Regions from separate parts of the Microcoleus sp. FACHB-SPT15 genome, predicted to be linked through region 3. Evidence: riboswitches for the same ligand, from Rfam matches in the RefSeq annotation. Region 3 holds a riboswitch; each other region holds the start of a gene.
What was found. A riboswitch is a leader RNA that binds a small molecule or an ion and turns the genes downstream of it on or off. The one in region 3 is predicted to bind cyclic di-AMP.

Region 1: it holds a riboswitch for cyclic di-AMP, as region 3 does, so the genes downstream of both, H6F98_RS20040 (hypothetical protein) here and H6F98_RS13315 (universal stress protein) in region 3, are expected to answer to the same signal.
Region 2: it holds a riboswitch for cyclic di-AMP, as region 3 does, so the genes downstream of both, H6F98_RS25580 (hypothetical protein) here and H6F98_RS13315 (universal stress protein) in region 3, are expected to answer to the same signal.

The regions. Positions count from the first base shown of each region.
Region 1 covers NZ_JACJNU010000053.1:219,727-229,593, reverse strand. The annotation lists gene H6F98_RS20055 (ATP-dependent Clp protease ATP-binding subunit) at 1-767, shown strand, start outside; gene H6F98_RS20050 (hypothetical protein) at 1,246-1,440, opposite strand; cyclic di-AMP (ydaO/yuaA leader) riboswitch at 1,515-1,635, shown strand; gene H6F98_RS20040 (hypothetical protein) at 1,763-1,984, shown strand; gene H6F98_RS20035 (alpha-amylase family glycosyl hydrolase) at 2,364-3,764, shown strand; gene H6F98_RS20030 (VIT domain-containing protein) at 3,875-6,244, shown strand; gene H6F98_RS20025 (hypothetical protein) at 6,649-7,848, opposite strand; gene H6F98_RS20020 (RNA-guided endonuclease TnpB family protein) at 8,134-9,342, opposite strand; gene H6F98_RS20015 (hypothetical protein) at 9,544-9,867, opposite strand, start outside.
Region 2 covers NZ_JACJNU010000062.1:267,275-277,141, reverse strand. The annotation lists gene H6F98_RS25630 (glycosyltransferase family 2 protein) at 1-543, shown strand, start outside; gene H6F98_RS25625 (hypothetical protein) at 442-726, opposite strand; gene ybaK (Cys-tRNA(Pro) deacylase) at 1,391-1,858, shown strand; gene H6F98_RS25615 (NAD(P)-dependent alcohol dehydrogenase) at 1,951-2,961, opposite strand; gene H6F98_RS25610 (helix-turn-helix transcriptional regulator) at 3,053-3,352, shown strand; gene atpD (F0F1 ATP synthase subunit beta) at 3,680-5,134, shown strand; gene atpC (ATP synthase F1 subunit epsilon) at 5,232-5,642, shown strand; gene H6F98_RS25595 (30S ribosomal protein PSRP-3) at 5,717-6,016, opposite strand; gene H6F98_RS25590 (TIGR01548 family HAD-type hydrolase) at 6,234-7,067, shown strand; gene H6F98_RS25585 (hypothetical protein) at 7,264-7,578, opposite strand; gene H6F98_RS25580 (hypothetical protein) at 7,628-7,942, opposite strand; cyclic di-AMP (ydaO/yuaA leader) riboswitch at 8,102-8,259, opposite strand; gene H6F98_RS25575 (hypothetical protein) at 8,545-8,763, opposite strand; cyclic di-AMP (ydaO/yuaA leader) riboswitch at 8,894-9,014, opposite strand; gene H6F98_RS25570 (TetR/AcrR family transcriptional regulator) at 9,119-9,715, opposite strand; gene H6F98_RS25565 (hypothetical protein) at 9,774-9,867, shown strand, end outside.
Region 3 covers NZ_JACJNU010000038.1:98,610-108,476, forward strand. The annotation lists gene ntrB (nitrate ABC transporter permease) at 1-484, shown strand, start outside; gene H6F98_RS13300 (ABC transporter substrate-binding protein) at 587-2,008, shown strand; gene H6F98_RS13305 (ABC transporter ATP-binding protein) at 2,110-2,949, shown strand; cyclic di-AMP (ydaO/yuaA leader) riboswitch at 3,007-3,133, shown strand; gene H6F98_RS13315 (universal stress protein) at 3,270-3,995, shown strand; gene H6F98_RS13320 (chlorophyll a/b-binding protein) at 4,226-4,405, shown strand; gene H6F98_RS13325 (chlorophyll a/b-binding protein) at 4,469-4,648, shown strand; gene H6F98_RS13330 (chlorophyll a/b-binding protein) at 4,693-4,878, shown strand; gene H6F98_RS13335 (Uma2 family endonuclease) at 4,997-5,431, shown strand; gene H6F98_RS13340 (AAA family ATPase) at 5,444-8,467, opposite strand; gene H6F98_RS13345 (exonuclease SbcCD subunit D) at 8,454-9,623, opposite strand; gene H6F98_RS13350 (ATP-binding protein) at 9,635-9,867, opposite strand, start outside.

The sequences.
Region 1 (9,867 bases), on a different contig from region 3:
AGGCAATGATCAGGTTCGATATGTCCGAGTTCATGGAACGCCACACAGTCAGTAAGCTGATTGGTTCGCCTCCAGGATTTGTTGGGTATGACGAAGGCGGTCAACTCACCGAGGCTGTCCGACGCAAGCCCTACACAGTGCTGCTATTCGACGAAATCGAAAAAGCCCATCCTGATGTATTCAACGTGCTACTGCAACTTTTGGATGACGGTCGCTTAACCGATGCTCAAGGTCGCACCGTAGACTTCAAGAACACGTTGATCATCATGACTTCTAATATCGGTTCTAAGGCAATCGAAAAAGGTGGTAGTGGTTTCGGCTTTGACTACTCCGACAACGAAAATGAGGCACGGTACAACCGTATCCGTGAACAGGTGAATGAAAACCTTAAATCATTCTTCCGCCCTGAGTTTCTCAATCGCCTTGACGAGATTATCGTCTTCCGTCAGCTAACCAGAGATGAAGTTAAGCAAATCTCTGACATCATGCTCCGTGAAATCTCAATACGCTTACTTGAGCAGGGAATCACGCTGGAAGTCACTGAACGGTTTAAAGACCACTTGGTGGAACAAGGTTATGATGTCAACTACGGTGCAAGACCGTTACGTCGCGCCATCATGCGCCTCCTGGAAGATAGCTTAGCTGAGGCAATGCTCTCTGGTCAGGTAAACGATGGAGACACAGCATTGGTTGATGTTGATGCTGATGGTCAAGTGAAGGTATTGCCTAGCAAGCGCCAAGAGTTGTTGCTTCAAGCTGTTGGCTAAGATTACCCCCTCTATCTGCTAGTTAGGCAATAAAGACAATTCAACTCATCCGCTCTTGATGCTATGTAGCTAATACAAGAGCGGATTTTTTTGACAATTTCAAAGAAACATTTCAATCAGAAAAGAAACATTGCAGTCAGAGAAAATCATTGGCAAGACTTGCTAATGTGGAATTGAACCTTGAGACTGGCAACTTCCGTAGCTTTTAGACAATCTCTTCTGTCTAGGAAGATTCCAGGAAAAATTAAGTTAAATAGCATTAAGAGGGTTTTAATCGTGGCACAAACCTATGGGTTAGAGCGTGTTTCTGACAAACTGCAACAGATACTGAACCAAGAATCACGTAACCCTTCAGCGGATAGGAGAGATGAGGTGGCAACCCTAATAAATTCTGAGCATTCTATATCTTCCTACAATGCCTGTGTTTGGTGGGATGGCTGCTACTACTGTCAGGATGAGAGTAAGAATTGGTACTGCGTTAAATGCTGCTTCTTTTAGCGATCGCATAGATTAAACACCCAATAAATCTGTCTTGTTGTTGCATTTTAAGTGGCATAGTTGGGGTGTAGGGGAGAAGGAAGAGTTTTCGGTCTACGGCTTGCTTCTCACCTATTTCATGCCCATACATGGAAGCATTAAGTTTAGCGTCTTCCCTGATTTGGGTTCTTGACAAACGCCGAATCTTATCCTATATTTTAATTATTCTTTTTCCAGTGGGTAGCCTAATTTTTATCTGGCAAACGTAATCGTTTCAGAACGCCAGATAAAGAGCGGAGGAACCAAATCGTGGGGCTAATCTTGTAACCAAGAGAGACACCTTCCAGTCTTAGCCCGTCAGCTAACTCCGTCGGCAATGGGAGGAGCACCATAGGCATAAGCTTTTACAAGCCGTAGTCCTTGGGTCTCCTAAGCAGATATCTGTAACATCAGTTGCAGGGATATTCTGCTGCCTGACCCACCTCGTAAACCGCTACAAACTAATGGAGGTTAGGGCAATGATGAGTTACAAGGAATGGAATCTAGTCACGAGCGAAGAATTAAACGGTATCGCTATTGACTATATTGACCCAGAAGGACATTCTTACAGTGCGCCGTTCTGCTTTTACACGCTTGAAGAAGCCTTGAATTACGGTAAACTTTGCATCGACCAATCAATTCGATCCAAGACTTCGGTAAGCGATCGCATTGAGACCGCTAAAGAAGCAATGAGCAATTAGGTTGTATTACGCTATAATTGTTCTTTCGGTAAAAGAGTATGTCTCTTTTCATAGAAGCACTACTCCTGGTCTAAGGGTGTTGTAAGAAAAAACAAAGCTTACTTTGGGTGTATCTGCAAAGTGACTGAGTTTACTTTGCATAAGTAGGCTGAACACAACTAGCCAAGCTATTGTCATAGCTTTACTCCTGGTTTGGGTAGATTGGGAAACGACTGGTACTGTGTCAGCCTATATTTTTGCAAAATCTACAAATAGGCTCATAGAGCTATAAGTCAAAAGCCTCGGTGTAAGTACCGAGGTTTTTTGTTGTCAATATGCATCCCTTCTGCCCTCTGCCTTCTGCTATAGCTACTTGCCTGACTCACTTGAAAGGTTGTTCATGCACAGACTGTTTCAATTACTCCTCAAATTCTGCATAGCTTTTATTCTTGTTTTTTGTGTTACGTCTGCCTGTCAAGCACCGTTGAGCGAAGTTACCGAACATGAAACTCCTCCTTATGGTTCTTCTAGAGGCAATGAGGGAAAAGTTTCTAGTGCTGACGTAATTTATCAAGCGTTTGATATGCGGCTACGGGAGGTCAAAAAACAACTTCCTGAGCTTCAAAAGCAAGGCTTTACCTACATCCAAGTTTCGCCACCTCAGAAGAGTAATCCAGCATCCGATTGGTGGGCGCGATACCAACCGATTGACCATACTGTACTTGAAAGCCCTTTAGGGAATGAAAAAGACCTCAAAGCACTCATTGATTCTGCCCATAGTCGGAAGATGAAGATAATTGTCGATGTGGTTCTCAATCACATGGCGAACTATGGTGAATATGTCAAAACATTGAAGTATCCTCGCTTCTCATCCCAGGATTTTCATCCCAAAAATTGCATCGACTACAGTAACCGCGCTTCCGTTACACAAGGTTGGATTAATTGTAATCTTCCTGATTTGAATACCAATTTGCCTCATGTTCGACAAGAAGCCAAAAATTACCTGAAGAAACTCTTGGCACTTGGTGCTGATGGTTTCCGGTTTGATGCCGCAAAGCATATTGAACCTGACTACTTTCGTGATGTACTGACAGTAGTACCAGCCGATAAATTCGTTTATGGTGAAGTGATTGGACAAACACTTGAAGAAAGCAACGAATATACAGGCGTATTTTCAGTAACAGACTTTCATCTAGTGAGTGCAATGATTGAGGCTTTTAGTTTAGGCGGTGATTTGCGATCGCTTATCAATCCAGCAAGTTCGGGAAAAGCCCTACCGGGAACAAAAGCTGTCACGTTTGCCCAAAACCATGACATAGCAACCAATCAAATCGGCTTCAAATTTTCTAGCCAAGAAGATGCGATGTTAGCCAATGCTTTTGTCCTTGCTCGTCAGGAAGGATTCCCGATTGTCTACCGTGATGATGTACAGAATTCGATTACCAAATCCGGTGTTTACTTCCACCATAAAATGATGGGTGAGGCGCAATACTTTCGTAATGGTAATGAAATCGCACCAGGTGCCGATAATCCCAATATGCTTTTTATTGAACGTGGTGATAAGGGTTTTGCAATCATCAATAAAGCTGGCACATTTTTTGATGTGAAGGCGGCAAAAATGCCAGGTTTAGAAGTTGGCTGTTACCAAGAACTGCGCTATAACTTTACGATGGCAGTTGGTAAAGGTGGTGATGGTCAAAAATACATCACAAGATGGGGGACAAAACAAAGGGGAGGCATTCAAGTTAGCCCCAGAGATGTACTCTTTTTTGTGCCAACCTCTACAAGTAAATGCCAATGATATTTAATACTTCTTCAACTTTCCTAGAAGCGATTAAAGTTCAAGGCTAACATGGGTGAAACTGCCACTTGGAACCGTGGCAACGGTTAGCATTCTAATTGTTGGGGGAAATGCTTATGCCCGCTAATGCTCCGTTACACTCCAAGCCGTCGCTAGGAGGCTTATATGTCAAAACTGGCGAAAAACAGTTAGTCTTCCCGCTGAAACATACGAAAGTTCTTAGCAAAATTGCCGGAAATCTGTCACGAGTAGAGGTGACGCAGACCTTTGAAAATCCCTTCACTGAACCATTAGAAGCCATCTATGTATTTCCGTTGCCAGATGAAGCGGCAGTGGATGACATGGAAATTAAAATTGGTGAGCGTGTTATCAAAGGCAACATCAAAAAGCGGGAAGAAGCCAAAGAAATTTATGAACAAGCGCGACGAGAGGGGCGAACGGCTGGGCTTTTAGAGCAAGAGCGAGACAATATTTTCACCCAATCGCTAGCGAACATCAAACCCGGTGAAGCAATAGACGTTACCATCCGCTACACCGACAGCCTGAAATTCACAGGTGGCGACTATGAATTTGTCTTCCCGATGGTTGTTGGACCCCGATTCATTCCTGGTACACCGATTGATGAAAGTGGTGATACTGACCAAGTTCCCGATGCTTCGCGCATCACTCCGCCTGTGATACCTCCTGAAACTCGTTCTGGGCATGACATCGGTGTGACAGTGGAGATTGATGCGGGTGTGCCAGTTCGTAATGTTCGCTCCACTTCCCACCAACTCACAATTGAACAGGATGGACAAATTGTGCGGGTGAAACTGGGTAAGGAAGACACCATTCCCAACAAAGACCTGATTGTGCGTTATCAGGTGAGTAGTGACAACACTCAAGCAACGGTACTTAGCCAGTCAGATCAACGAGGCGGTCACTTCGCGGTTTATCTTATCCCGGCATTGGACTACCGCAGCAATGAGATTGTACCCAAGGATGTCGTGTTCCTGATGGATACTTCTGGTTCTCAACATGGTGACCCCTTACTGAAATCTCAGGAATTGATGCGTCGGTTTATCAATGGGCTAAATCCTGACGACACGTTCACGATTATTGATTTTTCTGATACCACGACTCAGTTATCGACCCACCCTTTGCCTAATACAGCGCAGAACCGTACTAAGGCAATTAACTACATCAATCAATTGCAAGCGAATGGGGGCACCTACTTACTCAATGGCATTCGTGCAGTCCTGAATTTCCCTGCCGCACCAGCAGGGCGTTTGCGGAGTATTGTGCTGCTAACAGATGGCTACATTGGCAATGACAACGAAATTCTTGCCGAGGTACAACAAAAGCTGCAACCGGGAAATCGCCTTTATAGCTTTGGTGTCGGCAGTTCACCGAACCGATTTTTGCTCAATCGCATTGCAGAGATTGGTCGAGGAACGTCTCAAATTGTCCGCCATAATGAACCGATAGAGGATGTTGCCGAGAAGTTCTTCCGCCAAATCAATAATCCTGTACTGACGAATATTCAAGTTGCGTTTGAAGGTACAGGGGAGGCAGTAATTTATCCTTCTGCGCCTCCTGACTTGTTTACCCAAGAACCGTTAGTTTTGTTTGGGCGAGTTTCCCCTTTACCAGAAGACGATTCGGTTGGTACGCTCCGCGTTACAGGGACGGCGGCACGTGGAACTCGTTACGAAAAGACATTTAACCTGAATTTTGAGAAAGCTGGCAATCCTGCCATTGCCCAGTTGTGGGGACGGGCGCGGATTAAATACTTGATGCAGCAAATGTTCGGCTATGAAACGAAGACTGGGGTTGAGGCAGTTACGAATACAGCTTTGATGTATCAGTTGTTATCACAATATACAGCCTTTGTTGCTGTGAGTGATGATGTGCGTGTCGATCCAGAACGCGAATCTATCTCAATGCAAGTTCCTGTTGAGATGCCCCAAGGCGTTAGCTATCAGGGAATTTTTGGCAGCGCTAATGTTTCTGGTATTCAGCTCCAGAGGGCGAAGCTTCGTGCTTATGGCTTAGCCGCACCGAAGTTTGAGAGTTTCGCGGCTCCAGAACAAGAGTGTCTAGATGCATTGGATACTACCTTAATTGATCCTGGGATGATTGATGATGAGGAAGTTACCTTAATCGGTCAAATGATTGATGATGAGGATTTGTCTTCTTCAAGATCAGTGAGAAGTAATGCCCAACTGCAAGTCGTCATCGTCACGGGATTGGATCAAGCAGCAGTGGCAGATCTAACGCGACATCTACAACAACTAAATTTACCTTCTGGATTCAGTGGTGAAATTGTCTTCGAGTTTGTAGTGAATAAAGGTCGTGTTGGACGAATTGTGTTGGATGAGGAGGCTTCAACGCTCACAGAGTTAGCCGTAATTGAGAGGATTAAGCGATCGCTTATCTCCTGGCGAGTCCCCCAATCTGCTACGGGTACAGTTTGCCTAACGTTGCGTATCCAAACTTAGGAACGCAACCGGAAAGCACTAGAACTCTTCAATTGTGACCAATCCATAACTAGCGGTGGTCTGGGGGTGGATAAGTCTCCCACGATAAATGAGTACAGACGACAGTCAAGGCGATCGCTTCATCGAATCGGCTAACGAGGGCAAAGGCTTTGCAAAAAAAATAAGAGAGTCACTTTAGGCGGCTCTCTCAGTCATCAGGGTGCATCTACTAACCTTATTATTACCTTTAGGAATGAGGGGTGTCACCCCCCCATTCATGAAGAATTAATGAAGTGTAAACAGGCACTCGCCCCCTGTCTTCTGACTCTTCTCTGGAAGCACTTAGATGAAGTTTCAAAGGAGCCAATATATTTGAGAATTAATTCAAGTATCTGTGCCCTGCCTCCACAAGAGCGTCGCCTCCTTTATTGAGGCGTGTCAACCTTGGGTTTAGGCTTAGGCTTAGGCTTAGGCTTGGAGGTAGCACCAGGGTTGGGTTGGGCAGCGTTGTTGCCTGAAACTGGCTTAGAAAAAGGCTTCCGAGCTTTTGATGCCGCAAGTTTTGTCCTCGCTGCCTCTTGCTTATCCTTCTTACCAGCTTTTAGGTAATTAGGTGGCGACTCAGAAGGGATTCCTAAAAGCGATACAAACTCAAAGTTGTCGCTTGCGCTGTTGAACCGGGCTTTGATCTGCACAAAGGACGCTTTGCCCTGAGTCTCTTTATCCAGGTTTTTGTTGAACCGGAATGGGGGCACAGGGGCATCTCGCCAGAGTACCGGAATGTGAGATGCCTTCATGAAGTTTACTTTTTTGTCCAAGGGTGCCGATTTGATGTACTCAAGCCGTTGCTTATCAAAGTTTTTAAATACTGAGATGCACGGCACCCGACAAACCGGAATGAACTGCCATAAACCACAGATTTTGAACTCGTTTTCTTCCAGAACACTCTCAATTCCCTCTCCAGACACAGAGTGACCGACAAACCCTGCCAGTTGGAAGGCTAGGCGGTAGGGCTGTTTTCCTCCAGGGAAGTGAGTAATCCTGGGATAGACGATTAACTTTTGCTGGGTAATCCCGGTACAAGTAATCTCTTTTTTAAGCGCCTCATAAGCCCGCTTGTGGGTGCTGGCATAATAGAGTGCATAGGACTTTTCACCGATTGTCACAAAGGTTTTGTCCTCCTCGCTGGTTATGTTACCGAAGATTATGCCAACCGCTTGAAATAAGACCGCCTCAGCGGGGTCAGAGGCGACTGGGTCGGGTACTGGCGACTGGGTCGATTCTGGGTCAGAGGCGATGGAGTCGGGCACTGGCTCCGGGTTCTGTTCTGGGTCAGAGGTGACTGGGTCGGGGATTGGCGACTGGGTCGATTCTGGGTCAGAGGCGATCGCATTACTCTCAGGGGAAGAGGTGGAAATGGAAGAAGAGGCAGGAGCAAGCTCATCCACTGGGTTGTGTGCCTCTGGCTCCGGGGTAGAGACCGCATCTATTTCAGGCTTTTCAATTTCTACCGTTGTTGGTTGTTCCTGTGACGGCTCGACTTGGGAAGCTGAACGCTTAAGTGCAAGAATATTCAATCCCTTGGTTGGGGGTGTTACTTGTTGTTGTGGACGTTTCTTTTTCATATTTGTGGTTCAACAGAGGATGCTTATCTCAGCCTAAACACTTAGCTGTACCAACTTACTTAATATTGAACTCATTGTGCCGAAAGAAGTCGAGGCGAAACCCTAAAAGTTAGGTTGAGGTAGAGCTAGGTCGGGCGTGTCAGTAGTCGGGACGAGGAAGTTTGTCAAGACAGACTTTTGAATAGGCATTGACAAGAAGCGGCAAAACATCTGTAGCCACCTTAAGTGAAATCCAGACTTGATTTGACATCCTCCCCAACAATCAAGGTGCGGGGATTCCAAAGATCACTCCTTGGGTTTCCTCTTTCCACGAGTTGATTTGCTTGAAGGAGTTTCCCCACTCAAGTATTGATCAGTCTCTCCAGAGGCGTTAGTTCCGACGTGACCCGCCGTACTTAGTCCTTTTTCTAATATGTTCCGCGCCGCGTTCCAGTCCCGGTCTTGGGTATGCCCACAATGAGGACAAATATGAGTTCTGGTGCTAAGAGTCTTTTTGACAACCTCACCACAGTTAGAGCAATTTTGACTGGTGAAATGGGGCGGAACTGCCACAGTTACCACACCAAACACCTTGCCAAAATATTCAACCCACTGTCGAAACAGCGACCACGACGCATCAGTAATCGACTTAGCCAAGCAATGATTCTTGACCATATTTCGCACCTGCAAATCTTCATACGCCACGAGGTCGTTAGACCTCACTACGCACCTTGCTGTCTTAACAGCAAAGTCTTTACGCTGGCGACTTACTTTGAGGTGTTTACGAGCAAGTTTATTTCTAAACTTGACTCTATTGTTGGAACCCTTTTTAGTCTTAGACAAACGGCGTTGCAGTCTTTTCAAAGACTTCTCGGATTTTCGCAGATGCTTGGGATTAGCAACTGTTTCCCCATTACTATCTGTATAGAAGTGGCTCAACCCTACATCAATACCGATGGTTTTACCCGTTGGTTCTCGCCTTTCTACTCGTTCTTGGTCAATGCAAAACTGGGCATAATACCCGTCAGCACGGCGCACAACCCGCACCCTTTTGAATTGCTTAAGTTGGTAGAAGTGCAAATCACGGGTTCCCCAAAGTTTAAAGGTTCCCGCCTTAAATCCGTCAGTGAAAGTGATGTATCTGCGGTCATCAGAAAGTCGCCATCCACAGGTTTTGTACTCAACGCTCCCGTGTGTTTGCTCTTTCTTAAAACGCGGGTATCCTTTCTTTCCTGGTAAGGATTTCTTGCAGTTATCAAAGAATCGAGCAATCGCAGACCACGCCTTTTCAGCGCTAGCTTGACGAGCCATTGAGTTCAGCTTGGCTACCCAAGGAAACTCAGTATTAGCAGCAAGCACAGCACAGAATTTACTCAGGTCATATCGCCCAATTCCCTTGTTATCCATCCAGTATCTCAGGCAAGCATTCCGAACGAAACGAGCAGTTCTAATTGCTTCATCCAGCGCTTGATACTGCTCATCGAGTCCTTCCAGTTTTGCCTCAAATACCAGCATGTTTACGTTATGTTCACTGACGTAATCATACCATGTTACGACCGAATCAATTCGGTTATTCGCTTATATCCCCCGGAGTAGAGCGCGGGGGCTTTACGCATCACGACTCGTAAATTTGAGGCACTGAGCGGGGTCTTACATACACTACATTTTGTGGGAGAACCAGCCTCTACTGTTGCTCCTACAGGAAGCTTATACCATTTATAATGATGGAGGTTTTTCTGGCTCAATGAAGTCAGTCAAAACTTCGTCCGGTTCATCTTCCAATTCATCAAAGCTATTACATCCAAACGTTACCGTAGTCGGCTGTACTAGGTTACGGATATGAGCCTCTTCATTACTTAAAGTAGATAGATCAAGAGCCGCTTGGGTCAGCATAGAACTCGCGATACTCTGGCGAAGTTGTGCGACTTGCTCACTCAAGCGAGTAACTTTTCCCTCAAGTCCTTCCACCTGCGCTAAAGCTGCATAACGCTTCGCCTGATTGCCCCTCTCAAAAAACTGAGTCAGGATTTCGCTGAGTGC
Region 2 (9,867 bases), on a different contig from region 3:
CTAGAGGAGATTAGCTTCCAAGATAATCTTTATGGAACTGTTGAGGACTTTTACTTTGATGATGACCGAGTACTACACCCCTCAGAAGACGTAGAGTGTTGGTTACGGATTGCTGTCAAGACCAATTGGCTGATTGAAGGGGTAGCCGAGGCATTGACACTGTATCGTGTTAATCCCGAAGGACATTCAGCACAATTGCTCAAAAAATTACGTTCTTGGGAACGGATGCTAGAGAAAGCCCGTGCTTATGCTCCCGAACAGGTGAAAGATTGGGAAAAACCAGCAATGGCTTATCAGTTGCGCCATTTAGCCCGCCGTGCGGTGACATTGGAAGACGGAAAGACGGCGGTAGAGCTAGCACATCAAGCAGTAGCGGTACACAGCCGTCTTCTTTTGGAGGAGCCGCATAAAACATTGTTGACGTTATCGGCGGCGTACACATTACGGTTGTTGCCGCGCTCCTTCTACAGCCAGGTGGAGAATTTGGCGTTCCAACTGGCGGGGGCGCTCCAACGTCGTCGGATTCTTCAAGACAAGCTCTGATGGAGTGACGGTTCCGTCATAGAGGAACTGAGCTTGAAGCTGAAGTCCTCTATTTTGACCGTGAGACTTGCGTAAATCTAGGACAAGTAGTAGACCTAGAACCATATAGACAGCGATCGCCATTCCGAGTGTGATGGTAACAGCCCCAGCAGTCCAAAAAACAAGAGATAGCACTAAAGACATATATTTATCCTATGACTGAGGTTTGATCGGTGAGTTGGTTGCGTCTACTTTCAGTATCGAAAGCGGATGTCTATGATGGTGTTTGTCTGGGGTTTTAGTTATGTATACGTTGCGTCGATACTAATCAAGTCAGATTCTGGTACCGCTTATGCGAAGGCAACGATTTAATTTCCTCATGCTTTGTGTAGCAACTGGTGTTAAGCCTTTCTAATAAGTCTTAATTACCAGAACTTCAAGCACAGCCTTGTTTCCAAGACTTGTATTGAGGGTTTTGAATACTTGCTCCCCTGTCATTAGCGCATCTAACAAGCGCTTAGCTTAAAAGTCATTAATCTACCTACTGAGAGTTTGGATGCATCTAAGATTGCTTCATTGTTCTTGTTGCTGGCTCTCAGGGCAATTTCCTTTCCTTTCTTTAATGTAGGGTTTATTTCAGTAAGTGTCCGTAAAGCTTCAATAGAGAAACTGAGTAACAAGTAAAATTTTTGTAAATCCTTGTCTAATAGAACTCTACTGACTAAAATCTTTTTGGTTAGACACACCAGATTGCGGATTTTACCGGGAAAGCCGCGCATGACCCAGGGGCCGAGGTAGCCCCATTCCCAAACTGTTGGAGTGTATTGGCAATATTGGGAAGAGAGTCGCTTAGCTAGCCCAACTCCAGATGAAAACTAATGCTGTTCGCATCCTTGATAAGCTAGAAATCTCCTACCAACTCCTCCACTATGAGGTTGACCCAGACGATTTGGCTGCTGAGAGTGTAGCGCAGAAGATTGGTCTTCCCCCAGAACAAGTTTTTAAAACCTTGGTCACACGGGGAGATCGAACAGGTGTTTGTCTTGCTGTTGTGCCTGGAAATGCTCAACTCGACCTTAAAGCCTTGGCACTGCTGACAGAAAACCGCAAGGTTGAGACGGTTCCCCTCAAGGATGTTCAGCCGCTAACCGGATACATCCGTGGTGGTGTAACGGCATTGGCTTGCAAAAAAGATTATCCAGTCTACGTTGACGAGACGATTGAACTATTCGAGCAGATTGCTGTCTCGGCGGGTGTGCGCGGTACGATGATCTTGATTGCTCCAGATGATTACTTGCGTTCTGTGAAGGGTACGGTAGGAGCGATCGCAAAATAACTAACCGTATGTGCCTGAATCCTTTGCCAGTAAGACGACGATGAACAGGTAATGGCGAGATTCCTGAAGAGAGACAGTCTATATATCCTTGCCTAGAAACGAATCGCGATTTTACCGAAGTGCTTACCGCTTTCCATGTAAGCTAGCGCTTCACGCACGTCTTTAAAGGGAAAAACCGAATCAACTACTGGACGGAGTTGGTGCAGAGCAATTGCACGGTTCATTGCCTCGAACATCGCCCGACTACCAACATAGATGCCTTGAACCCGAATACCCTTATGAAGAATGGAACCAGTGCTGATGTCTCCGCTTAATCCCGTTAACACGCCGATTAAACTGACAGTGCCAGCAAAGCGAACAGCACGCAAAGATTTATTCATGGTGCCAGCACCACCAACCTCGACAACGTGGTCAACACCAACTTCATCGGTTAGTTTCCACACCTGTTCATCCCAGTTTGGGGTTGTTTTGTAGTTGATGCCGCTAGACGAACCTAACTGAAGGACTCTCTCTAGTTTCTCATCACTGCTGGAGATTGCGATCGCACGCGCACCGACCAATTTCGCAAATTGAACCGCAAAGAGGGAAACACCACCTGTCCCTTGCACCAAAATCGTATCACCGGCATTCAAGTTGCCTTGAGTCATCAGCGCCTGCCAAGCGGTTACAGCAGCGCAAGGTAAGGAGGCGGCTTCTTCATCGGATAAATGTTCCGGCACATGAACAACACCGTCTTCGTGCAGTGTCACGTATTCCGCTAAAATGCCGTCAATTGCTCCTCCGAGCGCAGATTTCGACTTTTCTGCGGAAAACTCCCCCTCCAACCACGTTTGCATGAAAATCCCAGCAACGCGATCGCCTATCTTTACCCGTGTCACACCCTCCCCAACGGCGACAACTTCCCCAACACCATCGGACAAAGGGATGAGTGGCAAGCGCTGCTTCGAGTTGTAAGCTCCTTTTACAGTCAGCAAGTCGCGGTAATTTAACGATGCAGCACGCATTCTTAGCAGAACTTGTCTTGGCGTTGGCTGCGGTTCTTGGCGTTCAGTCAACGTCAACGCTTCCAAGCCTTGCTTATTTTGAATTTCCCAGACTCTCATCTGAACCTCCTAACCTTTATTCGATTGTTCGTAAATTTACGAACAATCGAAATATAAACGAGTTTGTGAGATAATGCAAGGCATGAGAAAAATGAGTTTCCCAGTCCGGGATGAAATCTCTTTAACTGGTGTGCTTTACGCTCTGAGTGACCCAATCCGGCTTCAAATCGTTAAAAGCCTAGCGACGAAAGGGGAAATAACTTGCTGCGCCTTTAACATTCCCATTGCAAAATCAACTCTGTCTCATCATTTCAAAGTGCTACGCGAGACAGGCGTTATCCGCACTCGGACGGAAGGGACACAAAGCTTTAACACGCTGCGACATGAGGATTTGGAAATTCGCTTTCCTGGGTTGCTTGATGCTGTGTTGCAAGCATCTGAGCCACTTTAGAGGTGTTAGGTTTAGGTGTTAGGTGGTAGGTTTTAGGGGAAAATCTAGCTCAAGACTTTGGAAGATTAGGACTTCGGGGAAATTCTAACTCCAAGACTCGCCGCTCACCCTACCACCTCACCACCTATTACCTGCCACCTTACCTAAGTTAAGTCTTCCCAATCTCTAGCCTCCAATCGCCGATCCCCACCCCTAACCCATAGTGCTTAATCAAGCTACCAGTAAGATTCAGAGTCCTTTCAATGGTAATCTTGAAGATAGCATTTCTAAATGTTAAGACTGTTTTCCAGTATCTGAAACATAGCTGATCACACTTATAGGCGCAGCATGGTCACCACTACAGAAAAGACAAACACTGGTCGTATCACCAGAATCATTGGTCCCGTTGTCGATATTGAGTTTCCTCGCGGTAAAATGCCGCAGATTTACAACGCCTTGAAAATCGAAGGCACAAATGAAGCAGGACAAGATGTTTCTGTGACCTGCGAAGTGCAGCAATTATTGGGCGACAACCAGGTACGAGCCGTTGCCATGAGTACCACGGACGGTCTAGTACGTGGGATGGAAGTCGTTGATACTGGTGCTGCCATTAGTGTGCCAGTAGGCACTGCTACCTTGGGTCGGATTTTCAACGTGCTGGGTGAACCTGTAGACAACAAAGGCCCCGTTAATGCCGAGGAAACTTCCCCAATTCACCGTTCTGCTCCGAAGCTGGTTGATCTAGAAACCAAGCCTTCTGTCTTTGAAACCGGGATTAAAGTGATCGACTTGCTGACACCCTATCGTCGCGGCGGCAAAATTGGTCTCTTTGGCGGTGCAGGTGTTGGTAAGACCGTAATCATGATGGAGCTGATCAACAACATTGCTACCAATCATGGTGGTGTGTCGGTGTTCGGCGGTGTGGGTGAGCGCACTCGCGAGGGAAATGACCTCTACAACGAAATGATCGAGTCAGGGGTTATCAACAAAGACAATCCCTCCGAATCCAAAATTGCGCTGGTTTATGGTCAGATGAACGAGCCACCTGGAGCCAGAATGCGGGTTGGTCTTTCTGCTCTAACGATGGCCGAGTACTTCCGGGATGTGAACAAACAGGACGTGCTACTGTTCATCGACAATATCTTCCGATTTGTGCAAGCAGGTTCGGAAGTATCGGCGCTACTCGGACGGATGCCTTCAGCGGTGGGATATCAGCCAACGTTGGGAACTGATATGGGGGATTTGCAAGAGCGGATTACCTCAACCAAGGAAGGCTCGATTACCTCGATTCAAGCTGTTTATGTACCTGCTGACGACTTAACCGACCCCGCACCTGCAACCACCTTTGCTCACTTGGATGGAACCACAGTGTTGTCTCGTGGCTTGGCAGCTAAAGGTATTTACCCTGCGGTTGACCCACTAGATTCAGCATCTACAATGTTGCAGCCTGCTATTGTTGGTGAAGAACATTACGGTACTGCTCGTGCTGTCCAGTCAACTCTACAGCGGTATAAAGAACTTCAGGACATCATCGCAATCTTAGGTCTGGATGAATTGTCTGAAGATGACCGTCTGATTGTGGCGCGGGCGCGGAAACTGGAGCGCTTCTTGTCGCAACCGTTCTTTGTAGCGGAAGTGTTTACGGGTTCTCCTGGGAAGTATGTGAAGCTGGAAGATACCCTAAAAGGCTTCGATATGATTCTGTCTGGGGAACTAGACCCTCTGCCGGAGCAAGCGTTCTACATGGTCGGCAGTATTGATGAAGCGGTCGCCAAAGCCGAGAAAATCAAGTCAGGCAGCTAATCAATCTGTCTTTACTTAAATGAGTAGAGTGGGCATTGTCTCACTCTACCAACAACAAACAACAAACAACAAACAACTAACAACAAACAACTAACTGATGACCTTAACTGTTCGTATAGTTGCTCCCGACAAAACAGTCTGGGATTCTGAGGCAGAGGAAGTTATTCTGCCTAGTACTACTGGTCAGTTGGGAATATTGACTGGTCATGCTCCTTTGTTATCGGCTTTGGATATTGGTGTCATGCGAGTTCGCCCTGGCAAAGACTGGGTTGCGATCGCGTTGATGGGTGGATTTGCCGAAGTCGAAAATGATGAAGTAACGATTCTTGTCAATGGTGCTGAACGAGGAGACACGATTGAACGTGAAGCCGCACGGGAAGCTTACACCCAAGCGCAGACTCGCCTCAATCAAGTCCAAAACAGCGACAATCGCCAAGAGAAGATTCAGGCGACTCAAGCCCTGAAAAGAGCACGCGCTCGCTTTCAAGCCTCTGGTGGGATGATTTGAACGTAAAAAACAAAAAGGCAAAAGGAAGAAAAATTTTCTCTCTTTTGCCTTTTGTATTTCACCTTTTACCTTGATTATGCACTGCCAGTAAAGGTAACTTCTGGAAACTTTGATTGAGCTTCAGACATTGGACGACGCCGACCTTCCTCTTGCCAGTAGTTAATCACTTCTGTGGCTTTGTTAAGTAGCTCAACGCGATCCGTTTCATCAATCCAGTGCTTTTTTTCCAGCTCGTCTTTTAGTTGATCCCACGCATCAGCACGAGGCCAGAAAAAGTAGGAAGTCAGCGGGCTAGTGCCTTTGCCTACTACTTGATCAACTGCTAGGGCAACGTTCTCATCCAACCAAAGAACTTTTAAAATAAATTTCGACAATCACACCTCCAAGGACACCCAAGCTTCCTTCGATTACATTACAACTCTTAATCTTAACCTACGGTTCAAGCAACTGAGAAATAATGTAGGGCAGATGTCAAAAGCCTTGGCGACAAGAGAGCAAAAAGCTTTAGCACTTGGCAAAATGTACAAGTTCGTTTGAGAACTATTCTCCTACTGCGTTTTCTAAAATATCAGCCGATTTGAGATTTGCAACGTGACGAATCCAACAGCAACAACACCTACTGCCAACTCAAGCGCGATCGTTGTTTTCGACATTGATGGTGTTGTGCGTGATGTGGGTGGTTCTTACCGACGTGCGCTCGCTGATACAGTAGAGCATTTCACGGGGGGCGCTTATCGACCATCCTCGATAGAAATTGATGACTTAAAAGCAGAGGGGATTTGGAACAACGATTGGGAAGGATCTCAGGAGCTAGTTTACCGCTACTTTGAAGCTCAGGGTCAGGAGCGATCGCAAATTGCTCTCGACTATGACACCCTTGTTGCCTTCTTTCAGTCTCGCTACCGAGGACCAAATCCGGAAAATTGGACAGGATATATCTGCACTGAACCACTGCTCTTACAGCCTCGCTACCTAGAGAACTTAACAGAGGCAGGAATCTTGTGGGGCTTTTTTAGCGGTGCGACACGAGGTTCAGCGACTTATGTATTAGAAAAACGCCTCGGTCTTCAGTCGCCAGTCCTCCTTGCAATGGAAGATGCTCCAGGTAAGCCTGACCCCACGGGTTTAGTCGCAACAATTGAGCAGATCAAACAGCGATATCCAGTTGTCGGTGAGATATCAGTTATCTACGTGGGGGACACCGTAGCAGATATGTACACCATTGAGAAAGCTAAAGCTTTATATCCTGAACGCCGTTGGATTGGTGTTGGTATCCTACCGCCTCACGTTCAGGAAACAGGAGAACGCCGCACTGCCTATGAGGAAATCCTCAAAGAAGCGGGTGCTGTTGTCGTTTTCAGCAATGTTGAACAGTTGAATGCTGACCAGATTCAGCGATTGGTCATTAACTCATCCCACGCCTAAAGGATATTGGATTTCGGGTTGGTTGTTATTAGTTGTTTATAAGCTGTTCAGCATTTAAATCACTTATTTAGATTCGCTGTCAAGATTCAGGCGTAAGGGTTTGGTGTTTTGCTAATACCCAGTTTAAATGCTTAACAGCTTATTTTTTTGTACAAACAACCAATGACTCAAATCAGCAGTTTAAAGGCTCTTTAGCTTAGGATAGTCCCCAAATCGCTTGATCAAGGGAACACTTATTCAAGTGATACTCTTCGTTGGAAATTGTCTGAGTGTCTAACAATCTCTTGTAATGGCTCAGTTCATGCTGATACTGCCACTCCCGATCTAAGTATCGCTTCCCAGCTTCTAGAGCCTCCGCAATACTGGCAAACAGGCCCCCTCCCAGTTGAATTTCTGGGCTATCTTGAGGACGAAGACATCTGTAGGTGTAACCGTTTGAGTGTTCGATTGGGCAAACAAAGAAGCTTCTGTAGCTCACCCCTTTGTTGTAAAGGTATTTCTTTTCAATCATGTCTGAATCTCCTAGTTTTCAGTGGACTTTTAGCCGTAATTTTCCTAAATTAGTTATTCGCTTGATGAATACGATGACCAATCCAGTCGGCGTTTTCTCGGAGGAGATGCAGAATACTCCCACGAATCAAAACATCAATGCGTAACCGCTGTTCCTTGGTGAGGAATAGGGAATTTGGTTTCTTCAGTTGTTTCTGTTCAATCTCCATAACCTTGCAGTCAGCAGGGATATGCTTAAGAACATGATTAACTAACTTTTGGCGTAATTCCTCAATCGAGAAGGCAGCTTGATAAGGGTGTTCTGGATAATCTGCCAAAACTTTGTCAATTTCTTGGATTACAAGATGCTTTTGAGTCAGGAACATGTGACTTTTTTACTTAACAGCAACTTTTCCTGCCTCAGACACCAGAGGTTCAGATTACTACAACCCTTTTCTCAGGCCGAGGCAGGTACAACGAAGCGAACAGATACCAGCCAAGGACACTGAAAGAGTTCACGCATATTAGTAGAAAATGCTGACTCTTCAGTCTCCTCTCAATGCCTACGAAGTTAGCTGACGGGCTAGGACTGAGAGATGTCCCTTTCTTCTTTGTCTCCTACTTTAAGAAGAGATAAGGTCAGAAATAAGCCCCAAGATTTGGTTCCTCCGCTCCAGCGATCGCATTACAGTTTAGTGAATGTTGTAAATGCAAGACTGGATTAGGCTGACTTACTGAATTTGGTTTTGCTATCTTAGCACCTTACCTGAGGGGAGAAAATCTTTCGTGAGATGTAAATTTCTCAAGAGTACAATGTTGCCCAAATTGACATTTAGGTAACAAGAACCTGTGTTTTATCACACTGACCTCGGTTTTAATGAAGTGCCTCTATCGCTGTCCTGATTATTCACTGACTTACTCACCTAGCTACATTTCCCCTAGAAGACACACGCCCTTCCTTAAGAAGCCCAGGACACCCAACGATTACTTAACCAATAGCTGAGTTTTGAACAGCCACAATTCCTTTGTTGCCAGATACCTTTGAGCGAATTGAACGATCAATGCACATTTTGCCGTAGCTTAATGCCTCATCAAGAGTATAAAAGCAGAACGGTTCACTGTAGACTTGTCCTGACGGGTCAACATAGTCAACTGCGATACGGTTCAGCTCTTTTTTGATGAGCAGACTCCATTCTTTATAAGTCATCGTCTTAGCCTTTGTTAATCTGTAGGGGTTTACAAGATGAGACAGGCAGGAGCATAAGACTGTAACTGAAAGTTACAGCCCTACACTTAGGAGACCCTTAAGACAACGGCTTAGATCAAGCTTGTGTCATAGGTACTCCTCCCAATGCCGACGGAGTTAGCTGACGGGCTAAGACTGGAAGGTGTCTCTCTCAAATTATGAGATTAGCCCCACGATTTGGTTCCTCCGCTCTAAGCTGGCTCTTACTCTACAACGATGGGTATGAGTACCAGACAAGATTAGGCTACCTAGTTCAATTAAATCAAACGTTAAAGGTTCCTGAATCTTTTTGTCAAGAGGTCAAGGCGTAAAATTTTTAGGAGCGATTAGAAGCCCCTCTCAGGAACAGACCTAACGCACGACGAACGTAGCCTTCCCACGATTCAGTAGTAGGTTGAAACATTAGTGCATAAAGCATAATCCCACTCATTACATCGAAGACTAGCCCAGGATCTAAATCTGCCTGAATTTCATGTCTCGCTTTTGCCCGTTCCAGCACAATAGCAAAGGCTTGTCGCCGAGGTTGTAGATACTTTGTCCTGTAAATTTCAGCAAACTGAGAGTTGCTTGATGCACTGCTGATAATCATTGCAACAGTCTGTCGCCCCAGAGAACTAAGCGTGGTGTGGGCAGCATTCTCGATTAACGCATCAATATCGCTCCAAAGATTACCAGTATCAGGAATTACAACATCTTGCCTTACACTCTCAATTGCATCAGCAACTAGTTCTTCTTTGCCGTTGTAGCGTCGATAGATGGTTGTCTTGCCCACGCCAGCGCGAGTTGCGATCGCATCAATACTCATCGCCTCAAAACCAACTTCCGCCAGCAATTCTAGGGTTGCTTGCAACATCGCTTGATGGGATTGAGTACTACGGGGTCTTCCCGGCAATTTTTTGGTGATATCACTCATGAGTGCTACCATTATTTACGAAACTGTTTCGTATTGAAATAGATCAGCCGATAAGACAATGTCCCGCCCTCACTACACGGACAAAAATAGCATTCAGACTCTTCGGGATGGGCTAGAGGAATACTATGCTCTAAATCCGAACGTCACCGATC
Region 3 (9,867 bases):
TTTGATTCAAGTTTTTAAGCCTGTATCACCATTGGCTTGGTTACCGATCGCACTCGCCATCTTCAACCTGGCAGAACCTTCAGCAATTTTTGTTATCTTTATCACCTCGTTGTGGCCGACGATTATCAACACAGCACTCGGCGTATCCAGCGTTCAAAAAGATTATCTGGATGTTGCCCGCGTTCTAGAAATGCCTCGCTGGCGACAGATTACAAAAATCATTTGGCCTGCAAGCTTACCTTACATCTTCACTGGCTTGCGGATTAGTTTAGGAATTGCTTGGCTAGTCATCGTCGCTGTCGAAATGCTCACCGGTGGTATTGGCATCGGCTTCTTCGTTTGGGATCAATGGAACCGCTTAAATTTGAGTTCTGTGTTCTTGGCAGTGGTTGTGATTGGTGTAACGGGGCTAGTGCTTGACTACATTTTGGGCAAAATTGAATCTCTAGCCACTCACCGACGACCCACTGCAACTACCAACTAGAACTACGCCTCACTGACATTGCGTCAGTTTCAGCTACAGTCATAGCTGAATCGTTACTGCTAGCCATTCATCATAAGAACTAACAACATTAGTGATACCGCCATGAATTCTTTGAACCGACGAAGATTTCTTGAACAAATGGGTGCATCGGCAGCAGGATTCGCCTTGTCGTCTTGTGCCATCAAGGGAGTTACCGCACCCTACGGACTCTCGAAAACTGCCGAAGCCGTCGAACCCGTTGTAGATCCCAGCAGCCTGGAAAAACCCAATCTTACAGTAGGATTTGTCCCTGTTAATGACTGTGCGCCATTTGCGATCGCCTGGGAAAAAGGCTTCTTTCGCAAATACGGACTAAACGTCACCCTAAGCCGCGAGGCAAGCTGGGCAAACTCCCGTGATGGCATCATTTTTGGGCGTCTTGATGCCTCACCCGTTGTCTCTGGGGCAGTCACCAACGCCAGAATTGGTGCTGAAGGGGCACGTCATGCGTCGTTGTGTGCTGCCATGACCATTCATCGGCACGGCAACGCCATGACCATGAACAAAGCTATGTGGAACTCTGGGTTACGACCTTGGAACACATATAACGGCAACTTAGAAGAATTTGGGAAGAATTTTCATGGCTACTTTCAAAGCCTACCTCAAGAGCAACGCATCTGGGCTGTGGTTTTAAGTTCTTCCATCTATGAGTACTTTGTCCGCTACTTATCTGCCTCTGTTGGGATTAATCCAGCCGAGGAGTTTCGAGTCATCATCATTCCACCGCCCCAAATGGTCAATAATGTGCGGATTGGCGCGATGCAAGCTTACATGGTCGCAGAACCCTGGAACACGAGAGCGATCGCTGGTAACGAAGGTGTTGGCTTTACCTTTGCCCAAGGGAAGGAAATCTGGTATGGACACCCAGATAGATTGCTTGGGGTTATGGAATCCTTCATTGAGGAAAATCCCAAAACCTACCGAAGCTTGGTAAAAGCAATGATTGAAGCTTGCCAGTATTGCAGTAACCCCAAAAATCGTCCTGAAGTCGCCAAATATATTACTAGTCCCTCCTTTACAGGTGCTAAACCGAAGAAGAAAGATGCCCCAATCGATAAATTCACGGCACCAGCAATTGTTGGGGAATACAACTACGGCGGTTTTGACGGGCAAAAGCGCATGGCTAATGACCCTTACAGCACCATTTTCTTCGATTTGCCTGATAAACTTGCCAACATCCCAGGCAACCATTCCACATTTCTTTGGCAATCACAAGCTATCTGGTTAATGACCCAGGCAACTCGTTGGGGACAAATCGATCAATTTCCCAAAGATGCCGAACAAAAGGCGCGTCAAGGTTGGAAAACTGACTTGTATCGAGAGATTGCTGAGGAAATGGGGATTGAATGTCCTAAGGAAGACTACAAAGTTGAACCTGCTGAATTCTTTATCGACAACAAAGCGTTTGACCCTAGCGATCCAGTCGGGTATCTCAACAGCTTTGAAATTAGAGCCAATGCTCCTAAATCGTTCTTCATGTCTTAAATTCATCAAAGCTTTATACACGCTTTATACAAGCTTTTCAAAGGTCAGTGCTGAGTTTTGAATTAAGACCCTAAACCTTAAACTTCTTCGCGGAGCATTCTATGACAAAATCTACTTCTTTTTCTGACAAGACTAATTCTCGAACCGTTAATGGAGCAGGATTTCTCGAAATTGAAAATATTGTAAAGTCTTACCCCAATTCAGAGGGTGGGGAGCTGGTTGTTTTAGATAATGTCAATCTCACCATTGCTGATGATGAATATATCTCTCTAATCGGTCACTCTGGCTGCGGTAAATCAACGCTACTCAAGATGGTCGCTGGTTTGGAAAAGCCCACTTCCGGAATGGTACGGCTGGAGGGCAAAGAGGTTCGCAAGCCTGGTGCAGAGAGGATGATGGTGTTTCAGCACTATTCTCTCCTACCGTGGCTGACAGTTACAGAAAATGTCCGATTAGCGGTCGATGAAGTACTTAAAAATGCTTCTCCTGTTGAGAAAAAGCAGATTGTCAGCGAACATCTGGCAATGGTGAATTTAACCCAAGCGGCAAATAAATATCCGGATGAAATTTCTGGTGGGATGAAACAACGAGTAGGTATTGCGCGAGCGTTAGCAATTCGTCCTAAAATGTTGTTGATGGATGAACCGTTTGGGGCGCTTGATGCCTTAACTCGCGGTAAGTTGCAGCGACAGGTACTCGACATTTGGGAGAACAACCCGCAAGCTGTAATGATGGTGACTCATGATGTCGATGAAGCTCTGTATATGTCCGATCGCATTGTGATGATGACGAACGGACCGAATGCTAGAATCGGAGAGATTTTGGAGGTACCTTTTCCCCATCCACGCGATCGCCAAGCACTACGCGAATCAAAAGAGTATTTTGAATTGCGTAACCATGCCTTGAACTTCCTGGATCGATATTTCAACCAAGACGAGTAGCGTACAATCCCTTAACTTTATTTTTGAGTGGGCAGCCTAATTCAATCACAAGCTGACAGAATTTAGCTGTCAGCTTTCGGTTGGGAGCGGAGGAACCAATTTTTGGGGCTAATCTCCGGCATGAGAGAGGCATCTTCCAGTTTTAGCCCGTCAACAAACTCCGTCGGCGATGCTAGGAGTACCAAGACTATCGCTTTTGTAACAAAAAGCAATTGGAGTCTCCTTACAGATACCTCTATGTTCTGGGACACAACTGAGGTATCTGTTCTTGACCCACCTCTCACTTATCTATCGTTTTCTTCTAAGAGAGGTTAAAAACAGTGAACATCAAGCCAATGTTAGTGCGTCTTGAAGGCGCGATGGATCGCAATGATTTAATTGAACAAATGGTGTTGCTGCCTGAACCCGCTTCAGCGGCTGCCAAGTGGTCAAACTCTACAAAATCGGTAAATCTGGTTGTTGGCTACAATGCCTCTCCTAGCAGTCAAACGGCTTTGGACTTGACGATGTGGATTGCTCATCAAACTCGTTTGGTTACACAAAAGCAAGTCACGGTTCAAGTTGTCTACGTCGTTGATGAAAATCAAAAGAATCAGTATTCAGATGGCTTGAACACGGCTAGTGCTAGCGACTTGTCAAAACATCAGTCGCCATCAGAGTTGTTAAACATAAACACATCGTTAAAGAAGTCTAAGCTATCGGTTTTGACCGAAACCAAACCCCAAGCCTTAGCTACATCACCCAAGAAATCAGTAAAATCACGCCGTCCCAAATCCACCTCTTGCCAAGCAGATTCATTTGAGCAGGCTGATCGAATTTTGTGGCAAGCACGTTGTTTGGCAGAAGAATGGCGGGGTTCCTTCAAAGCGCATCTACGGTTTGGTGACGTGGCAAGTGAACTGAGAGAAGTTGTTGAATCAGAAGCGGCAACTCTACTGTTCTTGGGTTGTAATTCGGTTAGTCATCCGATCATTCAGCAACTAGGTACCCATTTCCCTTGTTCAGTACTGGGTATTCCCACTGGATTGAATTCGGACTTACGCTGACTACCAAAAGCAACTGTTACCTCCTCCGGCTAATCAGCCGTTGAAACAAATAGGCGATTTCTCTCGTGCCTCTGGCATCTATAAGGAACGAGGGACTTCATCCTGCTTTGCTTTCACAAATTTGGTAGCCTCTAACTTCAGGCAGAGAGCCTAATTTCAAAATTTGCGTTACATTACTTAATATAAGACGAAAAGAAACAACCAAGTCGTCAGGAAGCTGATCAGTAACCATGCAAAACGCACCAACACCGCCGATTACAGATCCAGCAGAGCGCAACGCTTGGAAATCAGGTTTCACACCCCAAGCGGAAAATTGGAACGGTCGCCTCGCCATGATTGGCTTTGTCGCCGCACTGCTGACCGAATTATTCACGAACCAAGGTGTTCTGCACTTCTGGGGTCTTCTATAAGCCCCAAGCATCCGTATCAAGAGCAATCCTTTCACATAGTAATCAATAAAAGGAATCAAACCAATGGCTAACGCACCAACACCACCAATTACCAATCCTGAAGATCGCAACGCTGTTAAGTTTGGCTTCAGCCCACAAGCAGAAATCTGGAACGGTCGCCTTGCAATGCTGGGATTCGTCATCGCTATTGGGATTGAGCTATTTTCAAACGAAGGCGTTCTGCACTTCTGGGGCTTGATGTAAGTCGAATAGAACTGACTAATTAATCAAGGTAAGGAAAGAAGCAAATGAGTAACGTACCAACACCAACACCACCCATTACCAATCCCGAAGAACGCAATGCTTGGGTAGGCGGATTTAGCCCACAAGCAGAGATTTGGAACGGACGGCTAGCAATGCTCGGATTTGTGATTGCGATCGCTATTGAATTCTTCTCTGGACAGGGTGTATTGCACTACTGGGGACTAATGTAATTTAAGCGCGTCTCGAATTTAGTAAAAACCTGGGGGTTGACTAAAGCCCTCAGGTTTTTCGCAAATCTATCGAAAGCTTTAGGAGAACTCCAACCGATTTATTGAAGGTTTTGTTGTCGTGCTGTGCGAAGAGTTGGGCTTGGAGATCAAACGAACTGGTTCGTTAACCTTAACGCGAGATGACTTAGAGCGTGGAGCTGAACCGGATAGCAGTTACTACATCCAGAATGAGCCTTTAGTTCGAGATAAAGAAAAGATCGATCTAGAATCTGACCCACCCCCTGACTTGGTATTAGAAGTGGAATACTCTAGGTCAAAGATAGATAAGCTTTCCCTCTATGCCGCAATGGGAATTCCCGAATTTTGGCGCTATGACGGGAGTGTGTTGCGAATTTACAAACTCGAATCAGGGCAGTATACAGAGTCCGGCTCCAGTCTTGCCTTTGCCCCTGTGCCAGTCAAAGAGATTCCCCGGTTTATCAAAGAGAGCCGAAAGGTTGGTGAACTGACCTCTACCCGGAATTTCCACAACTGGGTCAGGCAGCAGTTATAGATTGCATCCCTTCTAAAATGCCTCAACTACCAACCGCGAACCTTCTGGAGATTTGTGAACCTTAATCTGGGTGGGTAATTGCTCTGCCAAGGCTCGAATGTGGGTAATCACCCCAATCAGTCGATCTTGCTGTCCCAGCGATCGCAAAATCTGGGTAACGCTTTCAAGGGTTTCTGCATCCAGAGTTCCAAATCCTTCATCTAAAAACAGACTACCTAACTCAACACCCATTGACAGTTTTTCCGACAGTGCTAACGCCATCGATAGGGAAGTGGCAAAGGTTTCGCCCCCGGAGAGGGTTCGTACTCGCCGAATTTCGCCTCCGTTCCAATTATCCTCAACCCAGTATTCTCCGTCCTGAATTCTCAAGGCATAGCGAGAATCTGTTAACTCTTTGAGTCGTTCTGTGGCACAAGCAACTAACTCGGCTTGTAGATGCTCCAAGATGTAATCTTGAAATTCATCAGACTTGAGATTGCGTGATAGGGTGTGATAAGTCTGTTCCTGTGCAGCAAGTGTGGATTGCTGCTCTAAGAGTTGTTTGGCTTGCTGTTGCCTGTCTAGAGCTACATTCATCTCTGCTGATAGTTCTGCTCGTTGTGAACGTGCCAGGTCAACTTGTTCATCGGCATAACATTTGACTTGGCGGCGCTGCTCTAATAGTTCCTCGTCAGTTGTCCTGTCTCCAATTGAGCTGGTTACTTCTTTAATGCGGCTTGATAACGCAACTTTTTCGTTGTTGTAATGTGCGATCGCATTCTTCCACTTTTCCTGTTCGGCAGGAGTAACTTGAGCATCTAGGAAGCTCTCCTCAGAGAAGTTGACTGATTGCAACGCCTTTTCCCACTGAGCCTCAAGTTGTTGTCTTTTAGCACGGGTAGACTCAGCTGCAACTCTCGCTTGTTTATCGGCTTCTTCTGCTTGAGCCACACGCTTATCCGCAGCTTGATAAGATTCTTCTACGGCTTTTTGTTTACTTTCCAAGTCTTGCTTATCTCGCTTTAGTGCTTGGCGCAGTATTTCGTAGGGTTTACCTTCAGTTAGCTGGTGTAGCTTGGCTTGTACTTCCTTAAGGTTACGCTGACGATGTTCAACTTCTTGGCTGGTAGCTTGTACATCCTCTAATACGGCAGCATGGTTTTTCTGGACAAACTGTAAAGTCTGTTCCCACTTTTCTAGTTCATTCGCTGTCTTGGCTTGTGCAGCTAATGCCTCTTGATGTTGGGCATTACTCTCAATCAGTGTCTGATGTGCCTGCTTTAGCGCGGAAATTTCCCAGTTTTCGGTATCTAAAACAGCACTAATTTCAGCGTGGCATTGAATTAGTTCAGCCTCATGGCTTTCCCAATCCTGACGACACTCGGACTCCTGCTCCTGGAGTGTTTCTAGCTTCGTTTGTGCCTTTGTCAGTGCGGTAGAGGCTTGATGGTATGCCTGTTCTGCTGCTGTTGCCGATTCTTGCAATGGGGTGGTATCCACTTCAGCAGATTCTGACAGTGGGGGTAGCTGATGAGCTTCCGGGTAAACACCACCGCAAACTGAGCAGAGTTCTCCAGGTTGAAGTGAAGCACGCAAGGCAGCAGAATGATTGTGTCGAGTTGCAATCGTATTGGCTTGTTCGGCTTCTTTGAGTGCAGCTTTAGCTGCTTGGAAATTAGCATCAGCTTGTTGGCGCTGCGAGGTAGCCTTTTTAAAATCACTTTCAGCTTTTTGCCGCTCTTTGAGAGCTTTTTCCCATTTCTTCCGGGCTGTTTGGGTGGTTTTATTGATAGTTTCCCATTGAGTTAATGGGGAGACAACTTGGTTGAGTATCTCTAGGCGAGAGCCTCCAGGAGAGGACTTTGCCAGTTTTTCGTTAGTCTCAGTAAGCTGTGCGCGAGCGGCTTTTTCTTTTTTCTGAGCTGATTGTAATTCTTTTTCTGCGTCCGAACGCTGTTGCTCTTTTGACTTAAACGTTTTTGATGCCTGTGTCACCTCCTGCTCGTACTGTTGGCGCTGTTCCTCGTAAGCCTTAGCCGTTGTTAAGTTACGTTCGCGAATCTCTAGCTGTTCTCTTACTTCTGTTTGTTGAGATTTGAAAAGCTCGTATTTTTGATGCTGGGCTTCTAAATCGGCTTGAGCTTGAGTCAGTTTTTCAGCAGCGGCTTTTACGGCATTCTCTGCCTTGACTGCTTGATTCCGAGCATCTTGTAAGAGTATCCAATCTGATTGAAGAGTACTGGCAGATTGAGCTTCTTTTAACTTTTGCTGCAACGACGCAATTTTAGGAGCTTGAGCTTCTAGCGTCGCTAAATCTTCTTGCAATTCAGCTTGACGCTTGATTTGAGTCAATAGTCTTTCTTCATCATCAAGTAATTTTTGGGCAGTGGTAGCTGCTTGAGCCAATTGAGGAATTTCGTCTTCTAAAGCTTTCAATTGCTCTTGCTTTTCCTTGATTTCAGCTTCTGTTGGAGCTTGAAGACTCTCTAATTGTCCCTCCATCAACTTGCGTTGAGTATCTAACTGTTTGACACGCTCACTCGCTTCTTTCCGCATCCGCTCGAAGATTTCAAATCCAGCTAACTGGCGCAGAAGCTCTCGACGCTTTGGAGGGTTTCCTTTAAGAAACTCATCAAACTGTCCTTGAGGAAGGACAATAACGCGAGTAAAGGTATCGAAATCCATCATTAAGATGTCCTCTACTTTCACCGTGCGATCGCAGCGTTCCCACTTCCCATCTTGAAGTTTATCCAGCAGACACTTTGTAACTGGAGTACTGGGACGATACCGCCACGTTCTGAGTACTTTATACTCTGTCTGTTGCACAGAAAACTGAAATTCGACTTTTAACTCAGTAGCTCCTTGGCTCACCAGTTCGTCGATATTCGATTTTCGAGAAACTTTTCCGTAAAGCGCATAGGTAATAGCATCGAGTAAAGACGACTTTCCTGCTCCAGTTAGCCCCGTAATTGCGAATAAATCGAGGGTGGAAAAATCGAGACTCTGATGGGTGCGAAAACTGGTAAAGCCTTCTAAAGTCAGTCTAATGGGTCGCATCGCTCAATTCCTGATATAAGTTTTCAAATGCTTTTAAAACGGAAGAGTCGGGAGCTGTTCCTACGCGGTCACGCCAGTAGTTGCGGAACTCCTCAATCGCATCAAACTGATTAGTGCCTTGGGATTGTTGCCGCTTTTGGGCTTTAGCTTCCGGGTAGCGCGGTTCAATAATCAAGGCTTGAGGGCAGACTTTACGCACACTGTCGGCTAAACCAATTTTGGGGGTATTGAGTTCAACAATTACTTTCAAAAAACCTGGATGTTCTCGATTCGCTTCCAACGTTTCATCTAGGTTATTTTCATCACATTGGATAATCTTTAACGGTTTCTGGCAGGGAATTGATTTAAACTCAACTTTAGCGGGTCTTCCGGGTTCAACGGTCACTAAATTAAACCCCTTGTCCTCCCCCGCCTCTCCAAAGTCTACTTGAATTAACGAACCTGAATAATAAGTAGGAGCTGCGTTGGAAACCTGTTGAGGTTTGTGGATATGACCTAAGGCAATATACTGAGCTTCTGGGGGTAGGGTTTGCCCCGCCAGACTGTAGGTATCTCGCGTGTAATAATCCACTTCTGAGTAAGCTCTAAGAGCGCCATCCAGGGTGAGGTGTGCCATCACCACATTGACACTATCCTCTCGAAAGTTGCTAGCTAAGTTGTCAAATAGATAGGCAACTAACTGTTTGTAGTGCTGGCGTTGTTCTAAATCATCTTTGTCCCACAAATCTTCAGCCTTCAATAAACGCCGTTCTGAGGCAAAAGGCATCGCAGCTACTGACAATTTGCCGCTAGGCGTATCTAGCTGAATGACTCCCCCTTGATTGGCTTTTCGGGGTCTACCTAATGCATGAACTCCCACATGAGATAGAAGTCTGGATACACCATCAATACGAAAGGCTGAGTCGTGATTTCCAGCAATGACAACCGCTGGAATTTTGGCTTCTCGTAGCTGGCAGAAGAAGTTATAGGCAACTTTTTCAGCGTCAGCCGTCGGGCTAGGTACGTCGAAGATGTCACCTGCTACTAAGACAGCATCAACTTCTAAAGTTTTGGCTGACTCAAGTAATTCATTGAGTGCTGCTTCAATTTCTGGGGTACGATCAACCCCTTTTAGTCGTCTTCCTAAATGCCAGTCAGACGTATGAATTAGACGCATAATTTTTCCTGCTAAAAACGGTCAAGGTCATCTTCTATTTGGGCAATTTCTGCTTCCGTGCGGCTGGCTTCACTCTCACGAGTGGCATAGGCGGGGAAGGGGAAATTAATCAGTAGCGGTGCTGGAACTTCGGGCTGATGGACGAACATACTGCCGGATTTGAGGAGAAGCGATCGCTTTCGGCAAGCTCCAGTGAGAAAGTTGTATTCTGGACGTTCCGCTTCAGCAGAATCGAGTCTGCCAA